3 regions of the Paenarthrobacter sp. NPDC089322 genome follow, and region 3 is predicted to be linked to each of the others. Evidence: riboswitches for the same ligand, from Rfam matches in the RefSeq annotation. Region 3 holds a riboswitch; each other region holds the start of a gene.
The links. A riboswitch is a leader RNA that binds a small molecule or an ion and turns the genes downstream of it on or off. The one in region 3 is predicted to bind thiamine pyrophosphate.
Positions count from the first base shown of each region.

Region 1: linked by a shared signal. The riboswitch ahead of AB0N65_RS14220 (ECF transporter S component) and the one ahead of thiC (phosphomethylpyrimidine synthase ThiC) in region 3 are both predicted to bind thiamine pyrophosphate.
Region 2: linked by a shared signal. The riboswitch ahead of thiD (bifunctional hydroxymethylpyrimidine kinase/phosphomethylpyrimidine kinase) and the one ahead of thiC (phosphomethylpyrimidine synthase ThiC) in region 3 are both predicted to bind thiamine pyrophosphate.

Region 1 covers NZ_JBFBGW010000014.1:47,018-50,285, forward strand. Annotated here, with positions in the region: gene AB0N65_RS14215 (ABC transporter ATP-binding protein) at 1-725, opposite strand, end outside; gene AB0N65_RS14220 (ECF transporter S component) at 725-1,345, opposite strand; TPP riboswitch at 1,422-1,558, opposite strand; gene AB0N65_RS14225 (NUDIX domain-containing protein) at 1,712-2,383, shown strand; gene AB0N65_RS14230 (DUF4235 domain-containing protein) at 2,436-2,696, shown strand; gene mnhG (monovalent cation/H(+) antiporter subunit G) at 2,801-3,205, opposite strand; gene AB0N65_RS14240 (monovalent cation/H+ antiporter complex subunit F) at 3,195-3,268, opposite strand, start outside.
Region 2 covers NZ_JBFBGW010000002.1:353,610-356,877, reverse strand. Annotated here, with positions in the region: gene AB0N65_RS03710 (Rne/Rng family ribonuclease) at 1-1,048, shown strand, start outside; TPP riboswitch at 1,258-1,356, shown strand; gene thiD (bifunctional hydroxymethylpyrimidine kinase/phosphomethylpyrimidine kinase) at 1,347-2,867, shown strand; gene rplU (50S ribosomal protein L21) at 3,247-3,268, shown strand, end outside.
Region 3 covers NZ_JBFBGW010000003.1:348,609-351,876, reverse strand. Annotated here, with positions in the region: gene AB0N65_RS05570 (amidohydrolase family protein) at 35-1,117, opposite strand; TPP riboswitch at 1,192-1,299, shown strand; gene thiC (phosphomethylpyrimidine synthase ThiC) at 1,293-3,179, shown strand; gene AB0N65_RS05560 (alpha/beta hydrolase) at 3,162-3,268, opposite strand, start outside.

The sequences.
Region 1 (3,268 bases), on a different contig from region 3:
GTGCCCGCTCCTGTGCTGGGTGTTGCGGCCCGGCCCGGTTGCAGGACGACAATCCTGTCCACCAGGTCCTTCCACACGGCCACACGGTGTTCCACCACAACCAAGGTGGCGCCCGTCTTGTCGAGGCAACGGCGCACGGCGTCGCGGACCTCCAGCACGCCCGCGGGGTCCAGGTTGGCGGTGGGTTCATCCAGCAGGATCAGCCCCGGACGCATCGCCAGGATGCCGGCCAACGCGAGGCGCTGCTTCTGCCCGCCGGAGAGTGCCGCCGTCGGGTGGTCCAACGCCAAACCGCGGCCGGAAGCGGTACGCAACCCGACGTCGTCGAGCGCTTCATGGACACGTGCCCAGATGTCCTCCCGGGGCACGGCCAGGTTCTCCGCGCCGAAGGCGACGTCATCCCCCACGCGTGAGAGGACCACCTGGGTTTCCGGGTCCTGCTGCATCAGCCCGGCGCGGCCACGCTGCTCCCGGGGAGGAGCGCCGTCGATCAGGAGCGAGCCCGTCTCGTCCGAGTCGTCCTCTTCGTCACCCAGCACCCCGGCGAGGGCATGAAGCAACGTCGACTTGCCCGCGCCAGAGGGTCCCAGCAGCAGCACGCGCTCACCGGGCTCGATCCGTAAGTCAAGGCCCTGGATCGCCGGCATGGAACGGCCGGCATGCCGCCATCCCCACCCTTCGGCGGTGATGGCGGCAGGCCGGACGCCGTTTTGCGTGGAGGACATCAGTTGAAGACGGGCTCCGAAGCGGCCTTGCGGGACGCGAAGGCGCTCAGCACACCGGTCTTGGCGAGGCCACGCGTGGCCACCCAGGACAACGCGCCGGCGATGATGGCTCCGGAGATCGTGGTGAACGCGATGTAAGCCAGCTTGTCCACGGCTTCGTAGGCGATGTTCCAGCCCCACGGCATGAAGGAATCGTTGAGGCCGCAGAAGAGACCCGCGCCGGCTCCCGCGAGCAGGGCAGTGGAGAGGTTGAACTTCTTGTAGCGGAAGGCGGCGAAAACGAGTTCAGCGCCCAAGCCCTGGAGAAGGCCCGAGATCAGGACCGTTGTGCCGTACTGGGAACCCATGATGAGTTCACCGGTAGCGGCCACGGTCTCGCAGAACAACGCCGCTCCCGGCTTGCGGATAATGAGCATCCCCAGGACCGCGGGGATCATCCAACCACCGGCGATCAAACCGGTCAGGGGCGGGTAGGCCGCGTTCATGGGAATGGATACGATCGCGGCGCCCTGGGACCATGCCCAGAAGATCACGCCGCCTGCGATGGCAATCAAAGCTGCCACCACGATGTCTACAACACGCCAGGTGTAACTGGTCTTCTTCACGCTTGCCGTGGTCATTTCTGCCTCCTGAGGTTACAGGAGGGGAAAGTGCTCCCCGGAAATCCCGGCCGGCATGCGCCACCCGGTTCCGGACACTCTGAGAAGCTCGACTCCCTTGCGCCGGTACTAACCGGATCAGGTTCGAGGGTCTGCGGCTGTCCGCACTCTCAGCGCCCTCGCGTCACCTGCATGCCTGCAGGATTCGACGGCGGCGCTCCCCTGTCGTTATCAATCCGCCCTTATGGGCGTGGTTCAGTTTACACCCGGAGGGCTTTTCGGAGTCATGGGATCGGTCATATTCCCGTTGCGAGGCCAACTCCGCGCGCCTCGCCCGCGTTGTGGCACGCACACCAGGCCCCACAACACACCTGCGAGAATGTCTCCATGACTTCCGGTTCCGACGTTCCAGTAGCCGAGCCCCGACTCGCAGCTAGTGTGATCCTGCTCCGCGATGCACCGCGTGGACTTGAAGCGTTCGTCCAGCACCGGGTGTCCACCATGGACTTCGCCGCCGGCATGGTGGTCTTCCCCGGAGGACGAGTGGATGCCGCAGACAGTGAAGGCTGGGACTTCCCCGGTGGCCTGCTCGAGCAACACGGCGCGGCTTGGCACCTCACGTCCATTGCTGTGGAACCAGACCGGTTGCATGTCCAGGCAGGCACGGTATTGAAAGCGGCCTTGAGGGAGGTTTCCGAGGAGGCCGGACTCAACCTTGACGCTGCTGAGCTTCGCCCCTGGGCCAACTGGATCACACCCGTGGACATGCCCAAGCGCTTTGACACCTACTTCTATGTTGCCAGGCCTTCTCCTGGTGCCGAGCCACAGCATCAGACAACTGAAGCCTGGCAGTCCCTATGGATGCCCGTGCAAGACATCCTCGCCGCAGAGGCAGAAGGAAAGCTGCAACTGATGCCGCCCACGTACTACCTGCTCAAAGAAATCGCTGAGTTTCCTACTGTGAGTGCCGTATGGTCGGCTGACCACGACGTTGTCCCCGTCCTGGCACCCCGGGGTTCTCTGGCGGCGTTCCTCAAAGAGCGGGGAAACCGCAACTGACGCCACCCTCCAACAACGCCAAGCTGAGGGGATGTGAGGCTAGGCTGGTGGCATGAACTTCCTCTTGAAGCTGCTAGGTGCCGGCGTGAGCCTGGGAGCCGGATTTGTCGGCACCAAATTGGTCAACATCGGTTGGGAAAAAGTCACCGGCAACAAACCGCCCAAGGGTCACGACGACCTGGAGACAAGCCTGCGCTCGGCATTGACGTTCGCGCTGATCTCGGCTTTCGTCAGCACGCTGATCCAGGTCCTCTCAAGTCGAAGCACACAGCGGGCCATCGCCCGCTTCGCGAAGACGCACGACATCGTCTGACCGCCGCCCCGCCGGACTGCAACGACCCGCCGCACCGCACCGACCCCGCCGGAGCGCGGCCCCACCGTGCGGAACCGACCACTCAGAGGGCCGAACCGCAAAAGTCAGCGGCCGCCGTCGAGCGTGTTGTTCCCCGGCTGTTCGCCTGCTGCCCGCTGGACTACGGCTTCCAGCTCGTCCTTGGTGAGGAGCTCGCGGTGTCCGTGCTTGGTCCGGTAGGCGGAACGGCCCACCATATGCGCGGACACGGGCGCCGTCAGCAGCTGGAAGATCCACGCCACCAGCAACACCGGCCATACCCACCAGGTGCGCATCTGGAGACCTATGGCGGCGAGCATCAGGAACAGCCCGAGGACCTGCGGCTTGGTGGCTGCGTGCATGCGGCTCATGAGGTCCGGGAAGCGCAGCAATCCGATGGCTGCGCCGAGGGACATCAGGGCGCCGACCACCAGGAAGACAGCGGTTACTGCATCGATGACGGCGTCCACACCGGTGGTTTCAGGACTCATTGCTCTGTTCCCTCCTTTCGGCAACAAAGCGGGCCACTGTCACCGAACCGATGAAGCCGATGA
Region 2 (3,268 bases), on a different contig from region 3:
CTTCATCGACATGGTCCTGGAGTCCAACCGGGACCTGGTGCTTCGGCGCTTGGTGGAGTGCCTCGGCCGTGACCGCACCAAGCACCAGGTGGCGGAAGTGACATCGCTGGGCCTCGTCCAGATGACGCGAAAGCGTATGGGCACCGGCCTGCTTGAGGTGTTCGGGGAGCAGTGCGAGCACTGTGCCGGCCGTGGCGTCGTAACCCATGACGAACCCGTGGAACACCGCCGCGCAAACACCGTGGCCGCCGAGCACCACCGTCCGCATGCGGAACCTCAACAACCCGCAGGCCGGACGGAACGCAAGCGTCGCCGCGGCAAGGGTGGCGGACAGGGCCCCGCAGAGTCTTCGACGCCGGTCCACACCTCTTCCGCTCCGCCGGCACCTACGGCAAGCGTTGAGGCCGTTGACCCGGTTCGCCAGGCCAAAGCCGAAGCAACCAGGGCCGCTTTGGCAACCATCGCCGCTGCGGCGCATGCGGCCCACCTGCACGACGACGAGATTCATCGCGCGGAGGAGCAAGCACGCGCTGCGGCCGGCCAGCAGCACGCCGATGCCGCTGGTGCAACCACAGGCAGTGCTAAATCATCGTCCGAGGCGGGCGGAGCGGACACTCCTGACTCCCATGAGGCAGGCGCCACCCGGCAAGGGCGGACCACTCCCGTCCTTCGCTTTGGCGGGGAAGAGGTTGCCCTGCCGTTCGTTGAGCACCACGAAGAGCCCGCAGCGAGCAAGCCGGCCATGAGCCTGGATCTTCTGGCCGAAGCATTCTCGCACCTCGGCGCACCCGCCCCGGAGGAAGAGGCTTCTCGTCCTGCCGGGTCCGAGGCCGCATCGCCGTCCCGGGGGCGCCGCGGACGCAGGAACCGAAGCGCGAGCAGGGCACAGGGCGCCGCCAACGAGACGAGCGTTGAGCACCACGAGGTAGCAGCCTCCGCGGCGGGTGGGTCATCGCACGAGGCCAAGGCCCCCGGGGAACCCGTCAAGAAGACTGTGGCGGAAGAGCCCATCATCCTCGGGGTCGGAGTACCCGCTTCCGAACTCTAGCCCGGAAATTAAGCACGTGGCTAAGAAGCGCACGTGTGGCATGGGAGCCAGAACAGAAGGGCCCCGCGTTCACCGCTCACTGCGGCGAACGCGGGGCCTTTTGCCGTGCGGACAAGCCGGGAGGCGGCTCCGGCCGATTTGCCGCCGGTCACATCCGGACCCGAACGGTGTATGGGTTGCAGGGCGCCATTGCTTCCCGGCTAGGCTTGGAGGTTGACACGGGGTGCCGGGCGAAGGGCCGGGCTGAGATCCAGACCCGTTGAACCTGTCCGGTTAGCACCGGCGAAGGGATGTCCTGATGACTTCATCGTCGTTTTCTCCTGTCTACCCCCTGGCTGCCGTGGGCCGGCCCCATCCCCGGGTGCTCAGCATTGCCGGCTCTGATCCCTCGGGCGGCGCCGGCATCCAGGCGGATCTCAAGAGCATCGCTGCCCATGGCGGCTATGGCATGGCGGCGATCACGGCGCTCACGGCGCAGAACACCCTGGGTGTCACCGCGGTGCACGTGCCACCCGTGGAGTTCCTTCGTCAGCAATTGCTTGCCATCAGCAGCGACGTCGCCATCGATGCCGTCAAGATCGGGATGCTGGGTGACGCGGCTGTTGTCCACGAAGTCCGCACCTGGCTCGAAGAGGTACGTCCCGCCGTCGTGGTTGTTGACCCGGTGATGGTGGCCACCAGCGGCGACCGCCTCCTGCGGGAATCTGCCGAGGCCGCATTGCGGACGCTCCTGCCGTTGGCTGACCTGATCACTCCCAACCTTCCCGAATTGGCCATGCTGCTCGGGGAGTCCGAGGCCGGAGACTGGGCCTCGGCGCTCGACCAGGGGAAACGGCTCGCAGCTGAATGCGGCACCACGGTTTTGGTGAAGGGAGGACATCTTGCAGGCGGCGAATGCCCTGATGCCTTGATCAATACAAGCGGACTCTTGCGGCAGGACGTGATAGAGGTGGCCGGTCCCCGCGTGGCGACGGTCAACAGCCACGGTACCGGTTGCTCGCTCTCTTCCGCGCTGGCTACGGTCCAAGCCCGGACAGGTGACTGGGAAGCTTCCTTGCGCGAGGTGAAGCCATGGCTGCTGCAGGCCCTCACGACGGCGGACCGGCTGGAAGTCGGCAGCGGCAGCGGACCGATCAATCACTTCCACCACCTCACCGACACCTTGCGGCCCGGCGACTTCGCGGCGCGGCTGTGGCAGGAAGCGACGCCGGAACTGGAGGCCATCTACGGCCTGCCCTTTATTCAAGGACTGCAGTCGGGCGCTCTTCCGGAAAGCGGGTTCAACTACTATCTTGCCCAGGACGCCATCTACCTCAACGGCTATTCGAGGGTCCTGGCGAGGGCTGCAGCACTTGCCCCGACGGAGGAAGAGCAGTTGTTCTGGGCACGGTCGTCACAGCAATGCCTGGAAGTGGAGTCGGAACTGCACAGGAACTGGCTGAGTACCCGCCAGGCTTCCACCCGGACAGGACCGGTCACCAAGTCGTATGTTGATCATCTCGTGGCATCGTCGGCCGCGGGCAGTTACGCGGTACTGCTGGCAGCGATCCTGCCGTGCTACTGGTTGTACGCAGAGGTAGGCCAGGAACTCCACGCAGCCTATGTGGCTGCCGGCGCGTCCAGCGACCACCCGTATGCCGAGTGGCTCAAGACCTACGCCGACGAGGACTTTGCCGCGGCAACCAGGAAAGCCATCGACTTCACGGACGTCGCTGCACGCATGGCTTCCGGCGCCGAGCGCGCTGCGATGGTGGAGGCCTTCGCGCAATCCTGCCGTTACGAAACAGCCTTCTTTGACGCACCCAGGTTGTACGCCTGAGGTTCAGGCTCGAAGGAAGCATTGCCCGTTCCGTTGTCCGTTGCCGCGCGTCGTTTCGCAGATCCCGTCATGCGGGTCCGGGCGCTGTAAGCTGTAGGGGCACGGTGCCGGGCGAGCCCCTTTCAAGCTGGTGACAAACGTCACTTGGCGGCCTCCAGGCCCGGCCTCATTTGCAGCTGAAGGTCAAACTAGCGTAATCTTGATCTTCGGTGCTTACGCCAACACTTGGGTTATGCCCCTTGGAATTGTTCATGGGATGACTCGCGGGCTTCGATCCGAAGTCCACGGCGTTGAGGCACAGCGCGAATCAGGCCCGAATTCCGGTTCAAGGTTCCGCACGCAAATTTAGTAAGAAACGTCGAGAGAAGTGAGTACCCAAGTGGTGTACGCGATTGTCCGCG
Region 3 (3,268 bases):
ACACCATTAAATTACTTGAAGCTTCAATTTATTCCTAGCGGATGATGTTCCCTCTCAGGACCACATGCTTGAGCCTGCCCACGGTCTCCAGTTCCAGTCGGGGATCCTCTGAGCAAACCACGACGTCGGCACTCGCACCCTCGCTGATGCCGTCGGCTCCCAGCCAGGCGCGGGCCCGCCACGCAGCAGCGTCCAGGACAGCGCCCGGCGGCAGGCCGGCGTCGTGCAGTTCCTTGAGCTCATCAGCGATCCTGCCATGCGCAATGACGCTCCCCGCATCCGTCCCTGCGTAGATGGTGACACCGGCTTCGAAAGCCTCCACAACCCGCTCACGCCGGCGCTCCCATAAGCGCAGCATGTGGGAGGCGTAGCCAGGGAACTTCGGTTGGGCCTGGGCAGCGATGTCCGGGAAAGTCGCGATGTTGATGAGCGTGGGAACGATCGGCACCGATTCCTCCACGAGCCGGGGAATGTGCCGTGGCAAGAGGCCTGTGGCGTGCTCGATGCAATCGATTCCGGCGTCGAGCATGTCGTCGATCGTGTCCTCGGCGAAGCAGTGGGCCGTAACGCGGGCGCCTTCGTCGTGGGCGGCGGAGACTGCATCCTTGACGAGGTTCTTCGGAAAGGAGGGCGCAAGGTCACCGGCATCGCGGTCGATCCAGTCGCCGACGAGCTTGACCCAGCCGTCGCCGTCGCGGGCTTCCTTCCGGACGGTCTCCACGAGCTCCTCCGGGCCAATCTCATGGCCAAGGCCGCGGAGGTAGCGCTTGCTCCGGGCAATATGGCGACCCGAGCGAATGAGCCGGGGCAAGTCGGAACGCTGCTGGATCCAGCGCGTGTCGCTGGGCGACCCCGCATCCCTGATCAGCAATGTCCCGGCTTGGAGGTCGGCCCGGGCCTGGGCGAGAGCCGTCTGCTCGTCCACTGCCCCGCCTACACCGAGTCCCACATGGCAATGGGCATCAACAAAGCCGGGAAGGACCCAGCCATCCACCACGGTGTCCGGGGTGGCTGTTGGTCGCTCAAAGGTCAGGGTTCCGTCGACGGACCATAGGCCACGCAGCTCCCGGTCCGCCGACACGAGCACGGGCCCGCTGAACTCGATGATGTTTGCCACGGAAAAAATCCTAGCGCCGGGACCCCGCCGCGCCTGTATGACTGGGAGCCCGCGGGCAGCTGTGGTAGCTTCGTCTACGACCACACGGGGGCCCCTGCAGGGGCTGAGATCGGACTGATGCAGTCTGCGACCGTTGAACCTGTCCGGGTAATGCCGGCGAAGGAAGTGAGTATCCTTGAGCACCACAGAAACACAGCACAGCCCTGCCCAAAACACGGCAAACCCTTCCGGGTACCAGGCTGTTACCCAATCCTTGAAATCGCATTCGCTGGCGTACGTGGAGGACCGCGAGACGGGCATACGCGTCCCCGTCACGGAAATCGCGCTGGAGCCCTCGCCCAACGGCCAAGCCAACGCGCCGTTGCAGGTCTACAGAACAGCGGGGCCGGGCAGCGACCCGGTCATGGGCCTCGAACCGTTCCGCGCGGCCTGGATTGAAGCCCGCGGGGACACAGAGGCCTATTCGGGCAGGGAACGGAACCTGCTCGACGACGGTAAGTCCGCCGTCCGCCGGGGAGCAGCCTCTGCGGAGTGGAAGGGCACGCAGCCGGTGCCCCGCCGCGCCGTCGAAGGCAGGACCGTCACGCAGATGCACTACGCGAAGAAGGGCATTGTGACCCCCGAGATGCAGTTCGTGGCCCTTCGGGAAAACTGCGACGTGGAACTGGTCCGAAGCGAGGTGGCCGCCGGACGTGCAATCATCCCCAGCAACATCAACCACCCCGAATCCGAACCGATGATCATCGGCAAGGCATTCCTGGTGAAGATCAACGCCAACATCGGGAACTCGGCCGTCACAAGCTCCATCGCCGAGGAAGTGGACAAGCTGCAGTGGGCAACGCAGTGGGGTGCTGACACCGTCATGGACCTCTCCACCGGCGACGACATCCACACCACGCGGGAGTGGATCATCCGCAACTCCCCCGTCCCGATCGGCACGGTGCCTATCTACCAGGCATTGGAGAAGGTCAATGGTGAGGCCAACAAGCTGACCTGGGAGATCTTCCGGGACACCGTGATCGAGCAATGTGAACAAGGCGTGGACTATATGACCATCCACGCCGGTGTCCTGCTCAGGTACGTGCCGCTGACCGCCAACCGTGTGACAGGGATCGTCTCCCGGGGCGGTTCGATCATGGCGGGATGGTGCCTTGCCCATCACGAGGAAAACTTCCTCTACACGCATTTTGACGAACTCTGCGAGATCTTCGCGAAGTACGATGTCGCCTTCTCACTCGGAGACGGCCTGCGTCCGGGCGCCACGGCCGATGCCAACGATGCCGCCCAGTTCGCGGAGCTGGACACGCTCGCCGAGCTGACGCAGCGGGCATGGGAGTTCGACGTGCAGGTCATGGTTGAAGGGCCGGGGCACATTCCGTTCCACCTCGTCCGCGAAAACGTGGAGCGTCAACAGGAACTCTGCAAGGGTGCCCCCTTCTACACCCTGGGCCCGTTGGTCACGGACGTTGCTCCCGGCTACGACCACATCACCTCGGCCATTGGCGCCACGGAAATCGCACGCTACGGCACCGCCATGCTCTGTTACGTGACACCGAAAGAACACCTTGGCCTGCCGAACAAGGACGACGTAAAAACAGGCGTGATCACCTACAAGATCGCGGCGCACGCAGCCGACCTCGCCAAGGGCCACCCGGGGGCGCACGAACGCGACGACGCACTCTCCAAAGCCAGGTTCGAATTCCGATGGCGTGACCAGTTCGCGCTCTCCCTTGACCCGGTGACCGCGGAAGCCTTCCACGACGAAACCCTGCCCGCCGAACCGGCAAAGACCGCGCACTTCTGCTCCATGTGCGGACCCAAATTCTGCTCCATGCGCATTAGCCAGGACATCCGGGACGAGTACGGCTCAGCCGAAGCACAGGCCGCGATCGCCGGAATGTACAACGGCATGCGTGAAAAGAGTGAGGAATTCCTGGCGTCGGGCGGAAAGGTCTACTTGCCGGAGCTCCGGATGCCGGTAACCACGCAGCAGGGTGTAACCGGCCTGAACGAACCGGGGCGGAATCAGGCAGGACAGCGCGATTCAGGAAGCCTTAGCTGACATTGATCGCCCGACGTCGGCAATGAAGGACCTGATGGTCCTGTCTCCGTCGACGGAATCCTGGGGCCGGTGCCCGCCCGCTGCCACGC